Regions from separate parts of the Streptomyces sp. ID05-26A genome, predicted to be linked through region 1. Evidence: riboswitches for the same ligand, from Rfam matches in the RefSeq annotation. Region 1 holds a riboswitch; the other holds the start of a gene.
What was found. Region 1 has a riboswitch for glycine ahead of gcvH (glycine cleavage system protein GcvH). Riboswitches for the same ligand answer to the same signal wherever they lie in the genome.
Positions count from the first base shown of each region.

Region 2: it holds a riboswitch for glycine, as region 1 does, so the genes downstream of both, gcvT (glycine cleavage system aminomethyltransferase GcvT) here and gcvH (glycine cleavage system protein GcvH) in region 1, are expected to answer to the same signal.

Region 1 covers NZ_JARAYZ010000001.1:1,154,424-1,162,101, forward strand. The annotation lists gene PV646_RS05535 (winged helix-turn-helix transcriptional regulator) at 1-108, shown strand, start outside; gene PV646_RS05540 (L-serine ammonia-lyase) at 110-1,474, opposite strand; gene gcvH (glycine cleavage system protein GcvH) at 1,518-1,901, opposite strand; glycine riboswitch at 1,963-2,055, opposite strand; gene ald (alanine dehydrogenase) at 2,281-3,393, shown strand; gene PV646_RS05555 (TetR/AcrR family transcriptional regulator) at 3,449-4,129, opposite strand; gene PV646_RS05560 (MFS transporter) at 4,139-5,587, opposite strand; gene PV646_RS05565 (hypothetical protein) at 6,019-6,201, shown strand; gene PV646_RS05570 (hypothetical protein) at 6,201-6,638, shown strand; gene PV646_RS05575 (ABC transporter ATP-binding protein) at 6,661-7,617, shown strand; gene PV646_RS05580 (hypothetical protein) at 7,617-7,678, shown strand, end outside.
Region 2 covers NZ_JARAYZ010000001.1:217,688-225,365, reverse strand. The annotation lists gene PV646_RS01130 (hypothetical protein) at 1-154, shown strand, start outside; gene PV646_RS01125 (transcriptional regulator) at 319-810, shown strand; gene PV646_RS01120 (hypothetical protein) at 909-1,277, shown strand; gene PV646_RS01115 (DUF3817 domain-containing protein) at 1,292-1,594, shown strand; glycine riboswitch at 1,640-1,730, shown strand; glycine riboswitch at 1,731-1,822, shown strand; gene gcvT (glycine cleavage system aminomethyltransferase GcvT) at 1,919-3,013, shown strand; gene glyA (serine hydroxymethyltransferase) at 3,027-4,292, shown strand; gene PV646_RS01100 (COG4315 family predicted lipoprotein) at 4,461-5,135, opposite strand; gene PV646_RS01095 (class I SAM-dependent methyltransferase) at 5,290-6,516, shown strand; gene PV646_RS01090 (DUF1295 domain-containing protein) at 6,513-7,283, shown strand; gene PV646_RS01085 (S9 family peptidase) at 7,497-7,678, shown strand, end outside.

The sequences.
Region 1 (7,678 bases):
ACGCCGCTCGGGCGCGAGACGGCGGACAGGCTGCTCGCGCTCATCCACCTGCTGGAGGCGCGCATGCCGGACGTGCTGGCGGCTCAGGCCGCCTACGACGCCCGCTGACCTAACACTCGATGACGTTCACGGCGAGGCCGCCGCGTGCCGTCTCCTTGTACTTCACCGACATGTCCTTGCCGGTGTCCCGCATGGTCTTGATGACCTTGTCCAGCGACACGAAGTGCGAGCCGTCGCCCCGCAAAGCCATGCGCACGGCCGTGATGGCCTTGATGGACGCGACGGCGTTGCGTTCGATGCACGGGATCTGCACCAGGCCGCCGATCGGGTCGCACGTCAGCCCGAGGTTGTGCTCCATGGCGATCTCGGCGGCGTTCTCGACCTGTTCTGGGGTGCCGCCGAGGACCTCGGCGAGACCGCCGGCGGCCATCGAGCAGGCCGAGCCGACCTCGCCCTGGCAGCCGACCTCGGCGCCGGAGATCGACGCGTTCTCCTTGAACAGCACGCCGATCGCGCCCGCGGTCAGCAGGAACCTGACCACGCCGTCGTCGGACGCTCCCGGCACGAACTTCGTGTAGTAGTGCAGGACCGCCGGGACGATGCCGGCCGCGCCGTTGGTCGGTGCGGTGACGACACGGCCGCCCGCCGCGTTCTCCTCGTTGACGGCCAGCGCGAAGAGCGTCACCCAGTCCATGACCCTCAGCGGGTCGGTGACGAAGTGCTCGCCCTGCAGGGACTTGCGCATCTCGGCGGCGCGGCGGCGGACCTTCAGGCCGCCGGGCAGGATGCCGTGCTCGGTGCAGCCGCGTTCGACGCACTCCTGCATGACGTGCCAGATGTGCAGAAGTCCTTCGCGGACCTCGGCTTCCGTGCGCCACGACAGCTCGTTGGCCATCATGATCTCGCTGATCGACAGGCCGGTCTCGCGGCAGCGCGCGAGGAGCTGGTCGCCGGTCAGGAACGGGTGCGCCAACGGCGTCGAGTCGGGTTTGATCCGGTCGGTGCCCGACGCGTTCTCGTCGACGACGAAACCGCCGCCGATCGAGTAGTAGACGGCGTGCTCGACGGACTTGCCACCTGCGAACGCCTCGAAGCTCATCCCGTTGGGGTGCAACGGGAGTGACTTGCGGCGGTGCATGACGAGGTCGCGGTCGTGCACGAAGTCGATCTCGTGCGCGCCGCCGAGCTTCAGCCGTCCGCTGGAGACGATCTCCTCGACGCGGTGGGCCGCCGCCGTGGGATCGACTTCTTCCGGAAGGTTGCCTTCGAGGCCCAGGAACACGGCTTTGGGGCTGCCGTGGCCGTGTCCGGTGGCGCCGAGCGAGCCGAACAGCTCGACGTGCACGCGGTCCACTGAGGACACGTGTGGGCCGAGCTTGTCCACGAACATCGCGGCCGCGCGCATCGGGCCGACCGTGTGGGAGCTGGACGGTCCGATGCCGACGGAGAAGAGGTCGAAAACGCTGATCGCCACTGATCAGTCCTTCGTGGTGGTGGAGCGGTCAGTCAGGCCCATGTCAGTCGGACTTGGTGAGCTCGGCGTACTTCGCCGCCGTGAGCAGGTTCTCGGCCGAGTCCACGCGGACCTTGAAGAGCCAGCCGGCGCCGTACGGGTCGCTGTTCACGACCGCCGGGTCGTCCACGACGGCGCTGTTGACCTCGAGCACCTCACCGGTGACGGGCGAGAACAGGTCGCTGACGGACTTGGTGGACTCCAGTTCGCCGCAGACCTCGTTGGTGACGACCTTGGCGCCGACCTCGGGCAGCTGGATGTACACGATGTCGCCGAGAGCGTCGGCGGCGTACTCGGTGATTCCGCAGGTCAGCGGGTCCTGGGTGCCCGGCGTCCAGTCGACCCACTCGTGCTCGACGGTGTAGAGCAGGTTCTCGGGGAACTCCACGGCGACTCCTCTGGCTGTGACGGATCAGGAAACTTGCGCCCCCTCCGCCGTGCAGAGTTGCCTACCCCGAGTGGTCTTGCTGCCTGAGAGTGTGCGGGAGCTTGCCCCTTCGGCGCCCCGACCGGTTCGTCGAGGTCTCTCCCACGCGGGTTCTGGCGCTCGCGCGCCGCGGCCGGTGTTCAGTTGTCCGGGCCGAACGCTATGTGCGGTCCCCGCCGAGTGTCAACGCGGAACGGTCAGGCGGAACGCGAACGAGCCTCAGGTCGCTCTGTCCCAAGTGAACAAAAGGAGGGGTGGCAGATAGTGCTACCCGCACAGTGACATGACCTTGCGACTGGCCCACATTATGAGATGTAGGCCACCGAACGGAGGAGTCATCGTGCGGATCGCTGTTCCCCGCGAGATCAAGAACCACGAGTACCGCGTCGCTCTCACCCCCGCCGGTGCGCACGAGCTGACCAGCCGCGGGCACGACGTCTACGTCGAGCAGGGCGCCGGTCTCGGTTCCGCGATCACCGACGAGGAGTACCTCGCCGCGGGCGCCAAGATCCTCGCGACCGCCGACGACGTGTGGGCCGAGGGTGACCTGGTCCTCAAGGTCAAGGAGCCGATCGCCGAGGAGTACCCGCGTCTGCGCGCCGGTCAGACCCTCTTCACCTACCTGCACCTCGCCGCCGACAAGCCGCTGACCGAGGCGCTGCTCGCGTCCGGCACCACGGCCATCGCCTACGAGACCGTGCAGCTGCCGAACCGCTCGCTGCCGCTGCTCGCCCCGATGTCCGAGGTCGCGGGCCGCCTGGCCCCGCAGGTCGGCGCGTTCTCGCTGATGAAGCCCTCCGGCGGCCGCGGTGTGCTGCCCGGCGGCGTCCCCGGTGTCGCCCCGGCCCGCGTGGTCGTCATCGGCGGCGGCGTGGCCGGCGTCAACGCCGCCACCATCGCCGTCGGCATGGGCGCGGACGTGCAGATCCTCGACACCAACGTCGACCGCCTGCGCCAGATCGACGCCCAGTTCCAGGGCCGTCTGCGCACGCTGGCCTCGAACGCGTTCTCGGTGGAGCAGGCCGTCCGCGAGGCCGACCTGGTCATCGGCGCCGTGCTCGTCCCCGGTGCCGCGGCCCCGAAGCTCGTGTCGAACGCGCTCGTCGCGGACATGAAGCCGGGTTCGGTGCTCGTCGACATCGCGATCGACCAGGGCGGCTGCTTCGAGGACTCCCGCGCCACCACGCACGCCGAGCCGACCTACGAGGTCCACAACTCGGTGTTCTACTGCGTCGCGAACATGCCGGGCGCCGTCCCGCGCACCTCGACCTACGCGCTGACCAACGTGACGCTGCCGTACGCGGTCGCGCTGGCCGACAAGGGCTGGACGCAGGCGCTGAAGGACGACCGTTCGTTGGCCCTGGGTCTCAACGTCCACGCCGGTCAGCTGACCAACGGCCCGGTGGCCGAGGCGACCGGTCTGCCGCACACCCCGCTCGAGAGCGTGGTCTGAAAGCCAACTGAATGAATGAGGCCCCCGCACGCGTGAATCGCTGCGGGGGTTTCGCCTATCTGAGGGCCGCGACCTGGGCCTTGATACCGGCGATCACGCAGTCCAGTCCGAACTCGAACTGGCCTTCGAGCGTCCACAGGTCCGGCTCGTCCAGCATCGCGACGTACCGGGGGTGCTTGTCCCGGTAGAGGTCGGCGATCTTGTCCATGTCCGGTGGCGGCGAGTCCATCCCACCGCGCCCGATGAAGTTGACCTCGGCGATCGCGTACCCGTTGACGTAGCTGCCCACCGCGGAGATCGACTGGGCCGCGGCCACGGTCGACAGTCCGGCGTGCAGCATCGGCCCGAACATGGCGTCCGCGTACGCCACCGCGTTCGGGCCGATGGTGTTGTACTCCCCGATCCCGCGGATCCACCACGGGTGCCTGAGCGCGAGCTGACGCAGCTCGCGCATCATCGCGCGCACCGCGGTCTCCCAGCCGGTCTCGGGATCGGGGAGGGTGAACTCGCCGTAGACCTCGTCGAGGCAGAGCTCGATCAGCGCGTCCTTCGTCGGCACGTGCCAGTACAGCGACATCGGCGCCGCGCCCAGTTCCGCCGCGAGCTTGCGCATCGAGAGCTTCTGCAAACCGTGCGCGTCCAGGATCTCCATCGCCTTGCGGACGATCGCCTCACGGCTCAGACCGAGAGGTTGACCGCTGCTGGGCCTGGGTTTGCCGAACCACACGCTGTCCACAGGCCGATCCTATGCACGCCTGAGCAGGACGCTGGCCACAACACCTCCCAGGAACACGGCGATCGCGCCGACCACGAGGCTCACGCTCATGCCGTTCGAGAACGCCTCGCGCACGACCGTGATGTCCGCACCGCTGTGCAACGCCTCGGTCAGCGAACGCCCCGGAACGCCGTCCGGCAACGAGGCCACGAACCGCGCCGACAGCAACGCGCCGAGCACCGCGATGCCGAACGAGGACCCCAGTTCCGTCAGCGTTCCCGAGAGCCCGGACGCGATGCCGGCGCGTTCCGGCGGGATCGAGCCCATCAGCGCGTTGACCGCGACCGGTTGGGACACACCGACACCCACGCCGATGAGGACCAGGCCGGCGAGCGTCGGCGGGTAGGTCGTGCCGATCGACAGCAGTCCCACGCCGCCCGCGACGATCGTCATGCCGAGCAGCATCGCCCTGCCCGCGCCGAGCTTCATCACGAGCTGTCCCAGCGTGTTGCTGGTGACGAGCAACGCGATCGCCATCGGTGCCACGCGCACGCCGGCCTCCAGCGGGCTGTAGCCGAGCACACCCTGAAGGTGTTGCGTCAGCAGGAAGAGCGAGCCCGCCATGCCGAACGCCGCCAGCACCCCGGACGCCACCGCGCCGGTGAAGCGGCGGTTCCCGAAGAACCCGAGGTCGAGCATCGGGTCGGCGGTGTGCCGTTCCCACAAGGCGAATCCGGTCATGGCCACCAGGCCGACGGCCACCGGCACGCCGAACTCCGCCGAGCCGAACCCGTGTTCCGGCACCTCGATCACCGCGTACACGATCGACACCATGCCGATGATCGACAGCACCGAGCCGAGCACGTCCGGTTTGCGCACGGTCGGGTCCTTGGACTCCGGCACCAGCATCGCGACGGCCGCGATCGCGAGGACCGCCACCGGCACGTTGATCAGGAACACCGAGCCCCACCAGAAGTGCTTGATCAGCGCGCCACCGATCACCGGTCCGGCCGCGAACCCGAGGCTCGTGACGGCGGCCCAGATGCCGATGGCCTTGGGGCGTTCCCTGTCGTCGAAGAGCTGCATGAGCACGGCGAGCGTGCCCGGCATCAGCACCGCGGCGCCGATGCCCATGAAGCCGCGGGCCGCGATCAGCGCCTCGGACGAGCCCGCGTAGGCCGCGACCGCGCTGCCCGTGCCGAACAGCACCAGACCTGCCAGGAGTGCGCGCTTGCGGCCGAACCTGTCGCTCAGCGACCCCGTCGTGAGCAGCAGGCCCGCCAGCGCCAGCGAATAGGCGTTGATCATCCACTGGATGTCGGCGGTGCTCGCGTCCAAGCCCGTCGAGATGGACGGGATCGCCACGTTGAGCACGGTGTTGTCCAGCACCACGACCATCACGGACAGACAGAGCACGCCGAGCACGGCCCAGCGTTGCGGGTGCGGCTGCACCACGGCCTTCTCGGTCGTCGAAGTCATCGTTCCTCCCCCTTACGGTGTACGAGGAACTTACAGCGTACGGGACCCGGGGGCGCAAGCGGTTTTCACTCAGGAGAGAAAGGGGAGAGCGAAGAAGGACCCGGGGGTTCGGGGGCGTCCCCCGACAAACACTGCGGGCTCCGGCGAAATTGGTCGAAGACCAATGAGCGCCGGAGCCCGCCACGTAAAGGGCGGCCGCGCTCAACCAGCCTGGGGGTCACTGGGAGCGGGGCCGCCGTGGACAAATATAGCGGGCTTTGGCCGGGCGCGCCCAGCACCCCCGCCGAAACGCGACCCAAAAGTTTCCCCGAGTGGACCACTGCCCGAGTCCCGCCCGTCCAGCAAACGAGTGAATTCCCGAGTTCGCGGTGCGGCGAGCAGGGGGTTCGGCCGATGAAGACGAAGTCGGGTGTCCCTCGAAGGGAGATTCCATGGCTGAACCACAGGGATGGATCCACTGCCACGACCCGTTCGGTCGTGACAGATCGATGACCGTTCTGGTGGAGAACGATCGGGTCCTGCTGGTCACGCCGCCGGGCGAGACCGCTGTGATGTCCGCCACCCAGACTCGCCGGCTGGGCTCTTTGCTCGACCAGGCCACGGCGAAGATGTGATGGACGAGACCCTGCGCGACGCGGTGCTGCAACGCCTGGCACTGCTGGACAAGGTCGCCGAGCACGGCGAAGCGGAGGCACTGGTTCCGCTCGCCCGCGCGGAGATCCACCGCCTCGCGGACGGCTGGCGACTGTTGCTGACGGTGCACCAGCCCGACGAGGACGGCCGGTGCAGGGCCTGTCCCGGCTGGCTGCGGCGCCGCCGGTGGCCGTGCCAGATCTGGAACATGGCACACCAGCACCTGATCGGCGAAGGGCTCCCCCACCGCGAGCGGCGGCGGCCGTTGCGCAACCCATTCACTCGATCAGGTGTTATCGACGTGCCGGAGGAGACACCGGCCGAGATGACCGCGGAACTGCCGATCTTGGCCGACGGTCCACCGGTCGTGCACCGGGCGCCCGTCGTGTCTCGTCCCAAGCACGCCTTGCCGGAGTGACGTTTCAGGCAGGATGGGCCGCATGCATGACGGCAGCGGCCTCATCGCGGTCCAGAACCTGACCAAGCAGTTCGGTCCGGTGGCCGCGGTGCAGAACCTGAGCTTCACCGTGTCACCCGGCAGCGTGACGGGCTTCCTGGGTCCGAACGGCGCGGGCAAGACGACGACCCTGCGGATGTTGCTGGGTCTCGTGAAACCCACGGCCGGCACGGCGACGATCAACGGACGACCGTTCCACCAGCTCGGCCAGCCCGGCCGCGTGGTGGGCGCGGTGCTGGAGGCGCAGGGTTTCCACCCCGCCCGCTCCGCCCGCAACCACCTGCGCGTGTACGCGTCGGCCATCGGCGTGCCGGACGCTCAGGCCGACCAGGTCCTCGGCCTGGTCGGCCTGAGCACCGCGGCCGATCGCAAGGTGGGCGGGTTCTCGCTCGGCATGAAGCAGCGGCTGGCGCTGGCCACGGCGTTGCTCGGCGATCCCCAGGTGCTCGTCCTGGACGAACCGGCGAACGGGCTCGACCCCGAGGGCATCGCGTGGCTGCGGACGTTCCTGCAGTCGTACGCGCGGATGGGCCGCACGGTGCTGATCTCCAGCCACCTGCTGGCGGAGGTCGAGCAGACCGTCGACCAGGTCGTGATCATCTCGCGCGGTCAGACGATGTTCTACGGGCCGTTGGAGCAGTTGCGGCAGTCGCAGCAGAAGCGCGTTCTCGTGCAGCCGTCGGACCACAACGCGCTCGCGACCGCTCTTCGTGCCGCGGGAGTGCAGGCGATCGAGCAACTGCCCGACGGCAGGCTCGCGGTGTCCGGTGTGGACTCCCGGCAGGTCGCCGACACCGCGCTGCAGGCGGGCGTGTCGATCTACGGCATCCAGGAGGAGCAGATCGACCTGGAGCGGCTGTTCTTCCAGCTCACCAGTGGCCAGTACGCCGGGTACGCGCCGGCCCCGGCACCGTTCAAGCAGCAGGGTGGTTGGGCCTGATGGGCAACCTCGTACAGGCGGAGCTCCGCAAGACGACGACGACAGGGCTGTGGTGGGGTCT
Region 2 (7,678 bases), 940 kb from region 1:
GGCGGGCGTCGCGCTGGTGCTGTTCCTCCTGATCACCCAGCCCGAGCAGTCCGCTTCGGCGGTCCAGCAGGTCCTCGGCTGGCTGCGTCAGGGCGCGGAGTCGATCATCACCTTCATCAGGAGCCTCTTCGGGACGGCCACCCCGCTCAGCTAGTGACGGACGGTGATCCTCGGCCATCTGCGTTGAGCCGGATGGGTGGAATGAGGCCAATCACGCACTGGTAACGGGTGTTCTGGTGATTCAGGGTCTGGCGATTGTCAGACCTACCGAATACCTTCCGCTGCAATGGCCGATCCCCGACCGACGAGGAGGCACATATGGTCGAGGACTCCGGGGTCCACGAGCTGTTGCAGCAGTGGGCGGCTGAACGGTCTGATGACGCAGAGATGCAGGAGGTGAACCGGATCAAGAACGCGTGGCTCGCGGAGGCTCCCCCCTCGGCGCCAGGCATCCCCGTGCAGCGGGGAGGCAGGAGTGGGTCGCGTGGCTTGGTCAAGGTCGACTCGGCGGATCCGGCCTACGTGGCCGCGATGCGCAAGCGGGCGCCGGAGGCACCCGAGGCACTGCTCGCCGCCGCGGCGAGCTACTGGCAGCTGGTGGGCGACGTCGCCGAGGCCGAGCAGTGGTGGGACGCGGGCATCAGCCCGTTGGACCAGCGCGCGCTCGACTACCGCGCGGCCGGCCTGTCTCCTGCCGATCTCGGGAGGCGCCTGGGACCGATGACGGTTCTCCAGCACCTTCGTCGTGGCTCCGCTGCGGCCTGGTGTGTTGCTCGTCTGCAGAGGCAGCGCCGGGACGGCGTGGCGTAGAAGCGGAACGGGCTGTCGGAGGCGGCAGCCCTGTATCCACTTCTTCCCCTCAAGGGCGGCCTCCTGACTGGAGGCCTCACCCAAGTACTCTGGAGGTCGTGCGCGGCCTCCTTACTCCCCAACGTGTGCTGATCGCGTTCGCCTGTCTGGCGGCGCTGGTCGCCTGTTGCGGGCTCGCGTGGTGGCAGTGGCAGCGCTTCGAGTCCGCCAGCGGCACGTTCCAGAACCTCGGGTACGTGCTCCAGTGGCCGCTCTTCGGCCTCTTCCCCCTCTTCATGGTGTGGCGGTTCCGCCGTCTGGCGCGTGAGCGTCGTGACGAGGAGCCGGTTGCGCCTGCTCCACGCCCGGTGGCTACCGTTGTCGCCGTCAAACCCGCGCCTGTCGAGCACCTCGACGATGACGAAGACGCGGAGCTCGCGGCCTACAACCGCATGCTCGCGGACCTCAACGCGCGGGACGGTCGTTGAGCGAAGGCGGGCAGATGAAGGGTGCGTTGACCCGGTTCAGGGTCATGGCTTACGTGGTCGGAGTCTTCCTGCTGCTGCTGGTCGTGGCGATGGTGCTCAAGTACGCCGCGGACATGGGTGGCGCGATGAAGGTCGTCGGCCCGATCCACGGCTTCCTCTACGCCATCTACCTGGTGATTTCGGTCGACCTGGCGCTCAAGCTGCGCTGGTCGATCAAGGGCACCCTGCTGGTCCTGATCGCCGGCACGATCCCGTTCCTGTCCTTCTGGGCGGAGCGCAAGGTGGTCGAGAAGACTGCGCAGGGCGTGCCGCTGTGACGTTTGGCCTGCTAGCGTCTGGGGCTACCAACTGAACACGGCCGTCGATGTCGCGCGGGAGAGCTCCCTTGAGTGGGAGCACCGTAGGAGCAACTCCTCCCCGGAATCTCTCAGGTACAGGTACCGCGCGACGCAGGCAACTCTGAAAAGCAGGCTGCTCGGCAGCCTCGCCCACGGTGCAAACCACTGCGGTGGTGAAGCTCTCAGGCTCATGACAGAGGGGGAGGCTCGCTCTAGTGAGGAGTCTCCGATGGACCGTGTCATTCTTCTGATGCCTCAGCCGGCCGCGTCCGGCCCTTTGGCGCACCCTGGAGGAGCGTTCTGATGTCCCGCCTCACGCCTCTGAACGCCGAGCACGAGCAGCTCGGCGCGATGTTCACCGACTTCGCGGGCTGGCGGATGCCGCTGCGCTACTCGTCCGAACTCGCGGAGCACCACGCGGTGCGCACGTCCGCGGGCCTGTTCGACCTCACGCACATGGGTGAGATCGTGCTGACCGGTCCGCAGGCGGGGGAGGCCCTCGACTTCGCGCTCGTCGGCCACATCTCGGCGCTGGCCGTCGGCAAGGCCCGCTACACGATGATCACGCAGGCCGACGGCGGCGTGATCGACGACCTGATCGTGTACCGCCTGGGCGACCAGGAGTTCATGGTCGTCGCGAACGCCTCCAACGCTTCAGTGGTGGCTGAAGCACTGGTCGAGCGCGCCGCGGACTTCGACACCGTGGTGACCGACAAGTCCACGGACTACGCGCTGATCGCCATCCAGGGCCCCAAGTCGGTCGAGATCCTCTCCGGCCTGACCGACACGGACCTCGCGACGGTCAAGTACTACGCCTCGTACCCGTCCACGGTGGCCGGTGTCGACGCGCTGCTGGCCCGCACCGGCTACACCGGCGAGGAGGGCTTCGAGCTGTTCGTCGCGCCCGCCGACGCGCCGGCCGTCTGGGCGGCGCTGCTGACCGCGGGTGAGGCGCACGAGCTCAAGCCGTGCGGTCTCGGCTGCCGCGACACGTTGCGCCTCGAAGCCGGGATGCCGTTGTACGGCAACGAGCTCACCACGTCGCTGACGCCGTACAACGCGAACCTGGGCCGCGTCGTGAAGCTCGACAAGCCGGGTGACTTCGTGGGTCGCGACGCGCTGACCAAGGTCGCCGAGTCCGGTGTGGATTCGGTCCTGGTCGGACTGAAGACCCCCGAGCGCCGTGCCCCGCGCCACGGGTACGCGGTGCTGAACGGCGACGAGGTCGTGGGCGAGGTGACGTCGGGCGCGCTGTCCCCGACCCTCGGCTACTCCGTCGCCATGGCCTACGTGACGAAGGCCAGTGCCGAGCCGGGCACCCAGTTGCTGGTGGACGTCCGCGGCAAGAAGCAGCCGGTCGAGGTCGTCGCACTTCCGTTCTACAAGCGCGCCAAGTAGGGAGATCTTCCAGATGTCCGACCAGTTCAACGCTTCCCTCGCGGAGTACGACCCCGAGGTGGCCGAGGCCGTTGCGGCCGAGCTGGCTCGCCAGCAGGGCACGCTCGAGATGATCGCCTCGGAGAACTTCACGCCCGTCTCGGTGCTGCAGGCACAGGGCTCGGTGCTGACGAACAAGTACGCCGAGGGCTACCCCGGCCGCCGCTACTACGGCGGCTGCGAGCACGTGGACGTCGTCGAGCGCCTCGCCATCGAGCGGATCAAGTCGCTCTTCGGCGCCGGCTTCGCGAACGTCCAGCCGCACTCGGGCGCGCAGGCCAACGCGGCCGCGATGTTCGCGCTGCTCCAGCCCGGTGACACGATCCTGGGTCTGGACCTCGCGCACGGCGGTCACCTGACGCACGGCATGCGGATCAACTTCTCCGGCAAGCTCTACAACGTCGTGCCGTACCACGTCGCGGACTCCGACGGCCGCGTCGACATGGCCGAGGTCGAGCGCCTTGCGCAGGAGCACCGGCCGAAGCTGATCGTCGCGGGCTGGTCCGCCTACCCGCGTCAGCTGGACTTCGCCGAGTTCCGCCGCATCGCGGACTCGGTCGAGGCCTACCTGATGGTCGACATGGCGCACTTCGCCGGCCTCGTGGCCGCCGACCTGCACCCGTCGCCCGTGCCGCACGCGCACGTCACGACGACCACGACCCACAAGACCCTCGGCGGTCCCCGTGGCGGCGTGATCCTGTCGAACGAGGCCGACATCGCCAAGAAGATCAACTCGGCGGTGTTCCCCGGTCAGCAGGGCGGCCCGCTGGAGCACGTGATCGCGGCGAAGGCGGTGGCGTTCAAGCACGCCGCGTCGCCCGAGTTCGCGGACCGCCAGCGCCGCACGCTCGAAGGTTCGCGGATCCTGGCCGAGCGCCTGTCGCAGGCGGACGTCGCCGCTGCGGGCGTGAAGGTGCTGACCGGCGGCACGGACGTGCACCTGGTCCTCGTCGACCTGGTGAACTCCGAGCTCGACGGCAAGCAGGCCGAGGACGTGCTGCACCAGATCGGCATCACGGTCAACCGCAACGCCGTTCCGAACGACCCGCGTCCGCCGATGGTGACGTCCGGTCTGCGGATCGGCACGCCGGCGCTCGCGACCCGCGGGTTCGGCGAGGTCGACTTCACCGAGGTCGCCGACGTGATCGCGGAGGCCCTCAAGCCGAACGCGGCGATCGACGAGCTGCGTGCGCGCGTCGAGGTGCTGGCGGCCAAGCACCCGCTGTACTCGACTCTCTGAAGCTGAACGACGAAGGGGCGCCACCGGAGAGATCCGGTGGCGCCCCTTCGTGTTCTGCGACCCTGGAGCGAAACGACGGGAACCCCGGCCCCTTCCCCAGGGCCGGGGTCTCACCGTGTCAGGGTGTTGTGTGTCTCAGATGGACCGTCCTAACGGGATGCTGTGGGGTTACGCAGCGGGAGCCGTCACACCAGGCGGGAGGCACTCGACGTTGCGCTTGCCGTCGGGCTGGATGACGAACCAGGTGCCACCGACACCCTGGCCCTTCCACGCGCCCGGCTTGGGGTCCTGCGAGTAGGCGTAGAGAGGCCAGCCGTCGATCGCGACCTGTTTCTTGCCGTCAGCGCGGGTGATCAGCGAGACCAGCTTCGAGTCGATGCCCTCGACCTGCGGAACCGCGTCCGCGAAGAGCGGCGGCCACGTCGTAGCGCACTGGTTGTTGCAGTTCGACTTGCCCTCAGGCTTGGGAACGTCCTTGTCGAAGCGGTACATCGTGCGGCCGTCGCCGTCCTGGACGACCAGGCCCATCTTGTCCACGGGCTTGCCGACCAGCTTCAACGTGCTGACCGGAGCAGCCGCCGGGGGTTGCGCGGCCGGTTGCGCGGCAGGGGTTTCAGGAGCCTGCTGCTGCACGGGGGCCTCGGGGACGGCGGCGGGTTCCTGGAGCACGGGGGGCTGACCCACGTCGCCGTAGTCACCGAGGACGCCCAGGTCGGTTTCGGTTTGTGCCACCGGCTTGGAGTTCGTGCCACCGCCCGTGGCGCTCCAGACACCCAGACCCAGCACAACTGCGAGTCCCGCTGCGAGCCCGATGGCAATGCGGTTACGTCGGATCACACTCATGTCCTCCTTGTCCATCCGTTCGCTCTATCCAGGCCATACGGCCGGGGTTGCGTCTCGGTTCAGAAACGAACCGAACCTCTTGCCGTCTCGAACGTCTGGCGGAGCCAGGTAACGCAGGAGGTGCAGGGTGGTCGTCGCTGGTCAGCTGGCGGGAATGGCCGAACGGGTGCTGGGTGCGCCGGTGCCGATCGGATTTCGCGCGTGGGACGGAAGTGTCGCCGGGCCGCAGGACGGCACGGTGCTCGTGATCCGCTCGCGCGACGCGTTGCGGCGGCTCGTCTGGAGTCCGAACGAGCTGGGGCTCGCGCGCGCGTACGTGAGCGGGGAGCTCGACGTCGAGGGTGATCTCGCGACCGGTCTCTCGCAGATCTGGGGACTCGTGCGGCGTGGTGTCACGCGGCGGCCCCGGCTCACGGAGGTCGCGAAACTCGCGATGCGGTTGAAGGTGCTGGGGCCGAACCCCGACGCGCCGAAGGAGGAAGCGCGGCTGCGGGGTGCGCTGCACACCAAGAGCCGCGACCGTGATGCCATTTCGCATCACTACGACCTGAGCAACGACTTCTACCGGCTCGTGCTCGACCCGAGCATGGCCTACTCGTGCGCGTACTTCACGTCCGAGGACGAACCGCTCGCGCAGGCCCAGCACAACAAGCTCGACCTCGTCTGCCGCAAGCTCGGCCTCCAGCCGGGCATGCGCATGCTCGACGTCGGCTGCGGGTGGGGCTCGATGATCATCCACGCGGCGAAGCACTACGGCGTGCACGCGACCGGCGTGACGATCTCCGCCCAGCAGCGCGCGCACATCCTCGGCCGCATCGAGGCCGAGGGCCTGACCGGTCGGGTCGAGGTGCGGCTGCAGGACTACCGCGAGGTGCAAGACGAGCCGTTCGACGCGATCTCGACGATCGAGATGGGTGAGCACGTCGGCGAGAGCAACTACCCGGAGTACGCCGCGACGCTGCACCGGTTGCTCAAGCCCGAGGGACGCCTGCTGCTGCAGCAGATGTCGCGCGGCCACAACGCACCGGGCGGCGGCGCGTTCATCGAGTCGTACGTCGCGCCGGACATGCACATGCGTCCCGTCAGCGCCACGACCGGCTTCCTCGAAGGCGCCGGCCTGGAGATCCGTGACGTGCACGCGTTGCGCGAGCACTACGTGTGGACAGTGCGTGCCTGGGCCGACACCCTTGAGGAGCGCTGGGACGACGTCGTCGCGTTGGTCGGTGAGGGTCAGGCGCGGGTCTGGCGCCTGTACCTCGCGGGCGGCGCGCTGACGTTCGAGGAGGGCAGGATGGGCGTGGACCAGATCTTGGCGGTGCGGCGCAGTGAGACCGGCCGCAGCGGAATGCCGCGCGTGCGCCGTGAGCTGGTGGCCCGATGAGCTTCCTGATCAGCTTTCTCACGGTCGTAGCGCTGCTGAGCCTGTTGTTCCTGTACGCGGACTCCCGCAAGCGCTACGACCTGATCGACTCCGTGTGGGGCCCGGGCTTCGCTGTGATCGCGGCCGTCACGCTGGCGCTCGCGGATGGTGACCCCGTTCGCAAGTCGGTGGTCGCCGCGCTGACCGTGGTGTGGGGCGTACGCCTGGGTGTGCACATCCACTCGCGCAACCGGGGCAAGGACGAGGACCCGCGATACCAGGACATTCTGAGGCGCGCCAAAGGAAACCCGCGCCTGCGCATGTATCGGGTGTACCTCCTGCAGGCCGTTCTGATGTGGATCGTCTCGCTGCCGGTCCAGGCCGCGCAGCACCTTTCGGCCCCGTTCGGAGTGCTGGATTGGTTGGGCACTGGCGTGTGGTTGGTCGGCTTCACCTTCGAGGCCGTGGGTGACTGGCAGCTCTCCCGGTTCCGTGCGGACCCGGCGAACAAGGGCGCCGTGATGGACCGCGGGTTGTGGCGCTACACGAGGCATCCCAACTACTTCGGCGACTCGGTCGTGTGGTGGGGCCTGTACCTGTTCGCGCTGCACTCGTGGCTGGGCGCGCTCACGATCGTCGGCCCGGTGGTCATGACGTGGCTGCTCGCGAAGGGCAGTGGCAAACCGTTGTTGGAGAAGGACATCGTGTCGCGCCGTCCTGGGTACGCCGAGTACGTGCAGCGGACCAGCGGCTTCTTCCCGCTGCCTCCGAAGAGCCGGGTGGGGTAGCGGCCGGGAACTCGGGCGGGCGGTGCGCGAACGCTTGCGCCCGCCCGCGCCGCCCGGTCACGGTGCAAAGCACGCGTGCCTCCCGCACGCCGCGAGAACGCGTGGCCTCCCGCACGCCCGCTAACGCGCGTGAACCCCCTCAAGCTGCATCGTGCGAGGCAGCGCACGTCACAGCACCCATATGGCGCACTCGCGCGGGTTAGTGTTGGGCTCGTGGGCAACGACATCTCCTTCCCGCGCCAACAGGCGCGCACCCAGCGGTTCACCGTCGGCGCACCGAGGACCTTCGCGGTGTCGTCGGACGGCGCACGCGTCTTCTTCCTCCGCCCGGCCACGGCCACAAGCCGTGCGAACGGGCTCTGGGAGCTGAACACCGCCACCGGCGTCGAACGGCT